3 regions of the Cellulomonas sp. JZ18 genome follow, and region 3 is predicted to be linked to each of the others. Evidence: riboswitches for the same ligand, from Rfam matches in the RefSeq annotation. Region 3 holds a riboswitch; each other region holds the start of a gene.
What was found. A riboswitch is a leader RNA that binds a small molecule or an ion and turns the genes downstream of it on or off. The one in region 3 is predicted to bind S-adenosylmethionine.

Region 1: another riboswitch for S-adenosylmethionine. It lies ahead of GC089_RS00435 (methylenetetrahydrofolate reductase); the one in region 3 lies ahead of GC089_RS03005 (rhodanese-like domain-containing protein).
Region 2: another riboswitch for S-adenosylmethionine. It lies ahead of GC089_RS01005 (hypothetical protein); the one in region 3 lies ahead of GC089_RS03005 (rhodanese-like domain-containing protein).

Annotation. Positions count from the first base shown of each region.
Region 1 is NZ_CP045245.1:88,328-90,580, reverse strand. It holds gene GC089_RS00445 (DNA-3-methyladenine glycosylase I) at 1-372, shown strand, start outside; gene GC089_RS00440 (hypothetical protein) at 425-646, shown strand; SAM riboswitch class I at 808-915, shown strand; gene GC089_RS00435 (methylenetetrahydrofolate reductase) at 1,007-2,101, shown strand; gene metE (5-methyltetrahydropteroyltriglutamate--homocysteine S-methyltransferase) at 2,108-2,253, shown strand, end outside.
Region 2 is NZ_CP045245.1:216,032-218,284, forward strand. It holds gene GC089_RS01000 (hemerythrin domain-containing protein) at 24-506, shown strand; gene GC089_RS01005 (hypothetical protein) at 612-1,286, opposite strand; SAM riboswitch class IV at 1,303-1,416, opposite strand; gene GC089_RS01010 (DUF6318 family protein) at 1,483-2,112, shown strand.
Region 3 is NZ_CP045245.1:665,014-667,266, forward strand. It holds gene GC089_RS03000 (O-succinylhomoserine sulfhydrylase) at 1-923, opposite strand, end outside; gene GC089_RS03005 (rhodanese-like domain-containing protein) at 920-1,363, opposite strand; SAM riboswitch class I at 1,369-1,470, opposite strand; SAM riboswitch class IV at 1,716-1,829, shown strand; gene GC089_RS03010 (aminotransferase class V-fold PLP-dependent enzyme) at 1,861-2,253, shown strand, end outside.

The sequences.
Region 1 (2,253 bases), 580 kb from region 3:
GCCGACGCCTCGATCGTGCGCAACCGGGCCAAGATCGAGGCGACGATCGCCAACGCGCGCGCCGTGCTCGCGCTGCACGAGGCGGGGCGCAGCCTCGACGAGGTGCTCTGGTCGCACGCGCCGCAGGGAACGCGCACGCGTCCGAGCGGCGGCGCCGACGTGCCGGCCACGACGCCGGAGTCCCGCGCGCTGGCGCGCGAGCTGCGCGGCCTGGGGTTCCGGTTCGTCGGGCCGACCACCGCGTACGCGGCCATGCAGGCGTGCGGCGTCGTCGACGACCACGTCGCGACCTGCCCGGTGGCGCTGCGCCGTTCGGGCGCGTCCGTGACCGGCGCACCGGGCGGAGCGCGTCCCGGTGCTCCACTGGGGTGACACGCGGTCCGGACGCGTGTCCAGGACCAGCGACGGGACTAGGGTGCCCGGCATGGTGGACCAGCGGGACGGCGAGGGACGGCACGACGCCGTGCGCGCCGCACACGACGCGTGGGAGAGCGCCGACGCGCCCGACCCCAGCGTCCTGGCCGCCGTCCAGGACGGTTTGCTCGCCGTACCCGCCGGCTCGCCGACGGCGTGGTTCGGCGTGCCGAGGCCGCGCCCCTCGCGCGAGCAGCCGCCGCCGGACGGGCTCCGCCGCCGCCAGCGCTGACGCGACGACGCCGAACGTCGCGCGCTCGGGCCGCCGAGGGCGACCCCCGTCGGCACACGTCCTCACCCGCTCAGGGCGCGCCTGACCGCCCCGCGACACGCCGCGTCTCATGCAGCGGTCACCCCTGTCCGCCATACGGGACCGCTCGCTACGCTTCACGCCGACCATCCAGAGCGGCCGAGAGACCTGGCTCAGCGACGCCGCAGCAACCCCCCTCCTCGTCGAGGGTGTGGGTGCTTCCGCCAGGAACGATGGAGTGACGATGATCGTGCGCCCTGACGTCGCCGACCCCACGGACGGCGGCACGTCCTGCCTGGCCGCCGCCCGCCCTCGTCCCCGGCCCTGCGCCGGGACGCCGCGATGACCGCCGTGGCGGACGCGCGGGCCGCGAGTGCCCCCGCCGACGGGCGCGCGCCGGTCGACGGGCACGCGCCGGCCACCCGCGCCGCGCGCCGGCGGGCCCCCGCGGCCGCGCTCGACCGGCCGACCGTGTCGTTCGAGCTGTTCCCGCCGCGCGACGTCGACGCCGCGCCCCGCCTGTGGGCGACCGTCCGGGAGCTCGAGGCCGCCGAGCCCGACTTCGTGTCGGTGACCTACGGCGCCTCCGGGAAGACCCGCGAGACGACGCGCGCCCTGGTCACGCGCCTGCTCCGGGAGACGACGCTGAACCCGATCGCGCACCTCACCTGCGTGGGCACCTCGCGCGCGGAGGTCGCGGCCGTGGTCGAGGAGTTCCTCGACGAGGGCGTGCGCGCGTTCCTCGCGCTGCGGGGCGACCCGCCCGCCGGGCAGGCGGACTGGCAGCCGCACCCGGAGGGCGTCGCCACCGCCGCCGAGCTCGTCGCGCTGCTGCGCGAGGTCGAGCAGCGCCGGTGCGCGGGCTCGCCCGCGCAGGCGGTGCGGGCGCGCGTGCGGCCGCTGTCGCTCGCCGTCGCCGCGTTCCCGCGCGGCAACCAGGCCACCGGCGGGACCCGGCAGCAGGACGTGCAGGCGCTGCTCGCCAAGCAGGAGGCCGGCGCCGACTTCGCCATCACGCAGGTGTTCTTCGACGCCGAGGCGTACCTGGGCCTCGTCGCCGAGGCCCGTCGGGCGGGGGTGACGATCCCGATCGTCCCGGGGATCATCCCCACGACCGACCCGGCCCGGCTGCTGCGCGTGCAGGAGCTGACGGGGGTGCCCGTCCCGCGCACGCTCCTGGACCTGCTCGGGTCGGTGGACGACCCGCTCGAGCGCCACCGACGCGGCATCCGCGCGGGCGTCGACCTGGTCCGGGCGGTGCTCGACGGCGGCGCACCCGGCGTCCACGTCTACACGTTCAACAAGCACGAGGCGGCACTCGACCTGCTCGACGGCGCCGACCTGCGCGGAGGCCGCCCGGCCGCCGCCGTCCCCACGACGTCCACCGAGCCCGCCGGCGACCTTGCCGTCGGGCCCACCCCGACACCGGCGAGGTAACCCGTCATGACCGACACCGCCACCACGACCCCGGCCCCGGCGTTCCCCGCCGGCTCCGTGCTGGGCTACCCCCGCATCGGCCCGCGCCGCGAGCTGAAGAAGGCGCTCGAGGCGTTCTGGGCCGGCCGCACCACGGCCGAGGAGGTCGAGGC
Region 2 (2,253 bases), 450 kb from region 3:
GCCGCCCCTACGGTCGTGCGCACATGCCTTCCGACGACCGCTCCCGCCTCGTCGCGTGGGACCGTCAGCTCCGCGACGTCCACGCCCGACTCCGTGACAGCCTCCAGATCGCGCGCGACGCGATCGACGACGCCGGCGAGCAGCCGGCCTCACCGCGCCTCGCCGCCGACCTGCGCCTCTTCTGCACCGGCTTCTGCGCCGCGCTCGACGGTCACCACCGCCGCGAGGACGACGTCATGTTCCCCGAGCTGCTCGCGCTCGACCCGTCCCTCGCCGACGTGCTCGCCCAGCTCACGCGCGACCACAGCGTGCTCGCCCAGCTGCTCGGCTCGCTCCAGCAGGCCGTCGACGCGGGCCACGACGCGGCCACCCTCCACCGCCACCTCGACGGCATCGAGGCGATCATGGAGACGCACTTCCGGTACGAGGAGAAGCGTCTGCTCGGGCCGCTGTCGCGGCTGGTCGTCGACCGCGAGCCGCAGGAGGTGCTGGGCCCGCTGGCGTAGGACGGGCCGGGGCGGCGAGCTGCGCGTCGCCGCCACCCCGCCGCCGCGTCTCGGCGTGAAGCGTTGTGGTCACGTGGCGTCCACAACGCTTCACGCGGTGGGAGGTCAGGTGCGAGGACGGTCCGGCGTCACCGGCTCCAGCACGACCTCGTAGCCGGCCCGGTTGAGCGCCTCGACGTGGTCCGTGCCGCCGGTGTGGCTGCCGGGCAGGTCGCCCGGCGACATCACCGCGTCCGCGTCCGACGGGAAGACCTGCGTCCGCCCGCCCCGCTCGTCGTGCTGCGCGAGGACGACGACGTGGTCGTACCGGCCCCAGCGCGTGCGCATCGGCGGGTCGAGCCGGTAGAGCGACGCCGTGTGCGGGAAGACCGCGACGAGCGTCGGGTCGGGCGGCAGCGCGCGGAGCAGGAACGCGTAGCGGGTGCCGGTCGGGCGGACCACACCCTCGACGCACGGGGACGCGACGCCGTCCGTCGCGACGCTGCGGTACCGCGAGCCGACGCGGACGACGCCGCCGTCGTGCAGGCGGACCGTCGGGTCTGCGGACGCCGCGTGCTCCGCGAAGGGCCCGGTGTCGTGCACCCACCAGCGGACGGTGGTGCCGCCGGACCGCACGGCGAGGACGACGTCGCCGTCCACCCCGGCCAGCCGGTACGCCTCACCGGTCGCGGACACGGCGGCACGCACCCGCCGCGCGGCGGGCACGTGCCCGGGCTCCTCGCACACGCAGCCGGTCTCGGGTGCGCCGAGGGGCGTCTCGATGTCGAACGGTGCGGCCATGGGTCCTCCCGCGGAGGTCGAGCGTCTTCCCGTGCCGGGCGGCGCGGGCGGATCTTCCTCCGGGGGCACCGTGCGCTCGCGCGGTTGCCAGTCGGCCGCGCCGGAGGACGTGAGGCCGAGCTTCCTGATCGAGCACGACTGTAGGCGCCGGCGCCGACACCGCATCCACAGGGTGGGCAGCGCTGGCGTGCGGGCTGTGCCCAACCGGTACTTTCCGGGCATGCAGGGGCGACGACGCTGGGGCAGAGCTGTGTCCGCGGGGCTGCTGGTCGGGCTGCTCGTGACCGGGTGCACGCGCGCCGAGCCGACCGAGCCGACGCCCGAGCCACCGTCGCCCGCCACGGAGACGGCGCGTCCGACGCCGACCCCCTCGCCGACGGTCGACCTCAGCGTCCCGCCCACGCGTCCGGAGGCGATGGCGACGCCGAGCGCCGACGGCGCGGCTGCGGCGGCGTCGTACTTCATCTCGCTGTACCCGTACGTGTACGTCACTGGCGACTTCACGGAGTGGGATGCGATGTCGGCACCCACATGCGAGTTCTGCTCGGAGTCTCGTGTCGATGTGCAACGCATGCTGGACGCCGGGAACAGCACGACTGGCGCCTCGGTCGAAGTTCTCAGCGCCGAGGGCATAGAGCTCTCCCATAGGGAGTGGTACTCGGCGCGACTGCGCGTGAAGCAGGGAGAAGGAGTGGAACTGGACTCAGCCGGCACGGTCGTCTCGAGCAACCCCGAGGCGGTGTATGACTTCGACTTTGCCATGACGTGGCTAGAGGGGGCGTGGCGAATCGACTCGGTCGGGCTGCACCCTGCGGGGCAGGAGTGACTGGCGTCGGTCTGAGGGTGTCCCTGGTGGCGGTGGTGGTCGCGTTGTCCGCCGCAACTGGCTCCTCGGGGGCAGGTCAGGGATGGAACGGCAGGGGAAGCGCAGAAGGGCACTTCGAGTTCACGGCCTGGCGCGCGCAGC
Region 3 (2,253 bases):
TGCGAGGGAAGGAACGGGTAGCGCACGCGCGCCACGCCCGGGTGCTGCTCGAGCCACGTCGCGAGCTCGAGCGCGGACGCCGCCTGGTGGCGCACGCGCACGCTCATCGTCTCCAGGCCCTTGAGCAGGACCCAGGCGTTGAACGGCGACAGCGACGGTCCCGTGTTGCGGATGAGGGTCTGCACGGGGCCGTGGACGAACCCCTCGGACCCGAGGATCGCGCCGCCGAGCACGCGGCCCTGCCCGTCGATGTGCTTGGTCGCGGAGTACACGACGACGTCGGCGCCGTGCTCCAGCGGCCGGGAGAACACGGGCGTGGCGAACACGTTGTCGACGACGACGACGGCGCCGGCCGCGTGCGCGAGGCGGCTGACGGCGGCGATGTCGACCAGGTCCTGCATGGGGTTCGACGGCGTCTCGAAGAACACCACGTCGGCGGGTGTGGCGAGCGCGGCCTCCCACTGCTCGGGCACGTGGCCGTCGACGTAGTCGGTCCGCACGCCCCACTTCGCGAGGATCTCGTCGAAGATGACGACCGACGAGCCGAACAGCGCGCGCGCCGCGACCACGCGCGACCCCTGGCGCACGAGCGCGGCGAGCGTCGTGAACACCGCGGACATGCCGGTCGCCGTCGCGTACGCGGCCTCGGCGCCGTCGAGCAGGCGCAGGCGCTCCTCGAACGTGGAGACCGTCGGGTTCCCGTACCGGGAGTAGAGGAAGCGGTCGACCTCGCCCGCGAAGCCCGCCTCGGCCTCCGCGGCGGACGCGTACGCGTACCCCTGCGTGAGGAACAGGCCCTCGGAGAGCTCGCCGAACCCGCTGCGGACCAGCCCGCCGCGCACCGCGAGGGTGTCGGGGCGCAGGGTGGAGCGGTCGGTGCGGTGGTCGTCCCAGTCACCGGGCCCCGGGACGCGCGCGCTCACGGCTGCACCCACGGCAGGCCGGCGGCGCGCCAGCCCTCGTGCCCGCGGTGGCCGTCCGGGCCGGTCGGGCCCTCGAAGCCCTCCAGCACGTTGTACGCCGGGCCGAAGCCCGCCGCGGTGGCCGCCTGGGCGGCACCGATCGACCGCTGGCCCGAGCGGCACAGGAACACGACCGGCCGGCCGTCGCCCGGCGTCACGCCGGTAGCCGCGAGCTGGTCGAGGAACTGCGGGTTGGGACGCCCGGACGGGTACGAGACCCACTCGACGAGCGCGGCGTGCCGGCCGAGCTCGCGCAGGTCCGGCACGCCGACGTACCGCCACTCGGCGTCGGTGCGCACGTCGACGAGCACGGCGTCCGGCTCCTCGCGCAGCAGCTCCCAGGCCTGCGTCGGCGTGATGTCGCCCGCGTACCCCGCGGCGGGGCGTGGCTGCACGGCCATGCGTCCTCCCATCGGTCTGGCGGTAGCACCCTCGTCCGGGCCCGTGCGGGTCCCGCGGGTTGCTGCGGCGTCGTCGAGCCAGATCTCTCGGCCGCTCTGGATGGTCGCCGGTGATGCTACGCCGGACGCGGAGGGGCGCGGCCGCGCGTCTCACGACGGCGCCGCCCCGCCGAGCGCGCCACTCGTCGGGCGAGCGCGCCAGTCATGTCCGGTGCGCTCGGCCGGTACCGGGCGCGCTCGGCGCGACGGGTCCGTCCGGGTGACGGGGTCGTGAGACGGGGCGTCTCGGATCGAGAGACGGACGGCGTGTCCGCGTTGACACCCGCCGCGGCGCACGCCGATCCTCGACGCAGGTCATGAGCGCCAGCGCGAAGCCCCGGCTCGCTGGCCGGCAACCCTCCTCCGCGGTGGGGTGCCCCGGGTGACGACCTGGCCGCGCGCCGCCCGGTGCCGGCAAGCGCGGGACCCGCGGGGTCCCTCCGGCAGTGGAGGTACGCATGACCACGATCACCGAGCTCCTCGCGTGTGCGGACGAGGTGTCCGGCACCGCCACCGCCCCCGTCGCCGCGGCGCCGGGCGTCGGACCCCTCCTGCCCGTCGTGGGCGCCTCGACGACCGTCCCGCTCGTGGACGGCACGAGCCGCACCTACGCGAACCTCGACTGCGCCGCGAGCGCGCCCGCGCTCGAGTCCGTCGCGGCCCGCGTCGCCGAGGTCCTGCCGCTGTACGCGTCGGTGCACCGCGGTGCGGGCTACCTCTCGCAGGTCTCCACCGCCCTCTACGAGGCGTCCCGCCAGGCCGTCGCCCGCTTCGTCGGTGCCCGCGAGGACGACGTCTGCGTCATCACGCGCAACACGACGGACTCGCTCAACCTCCTGGCCGGGGTCGTC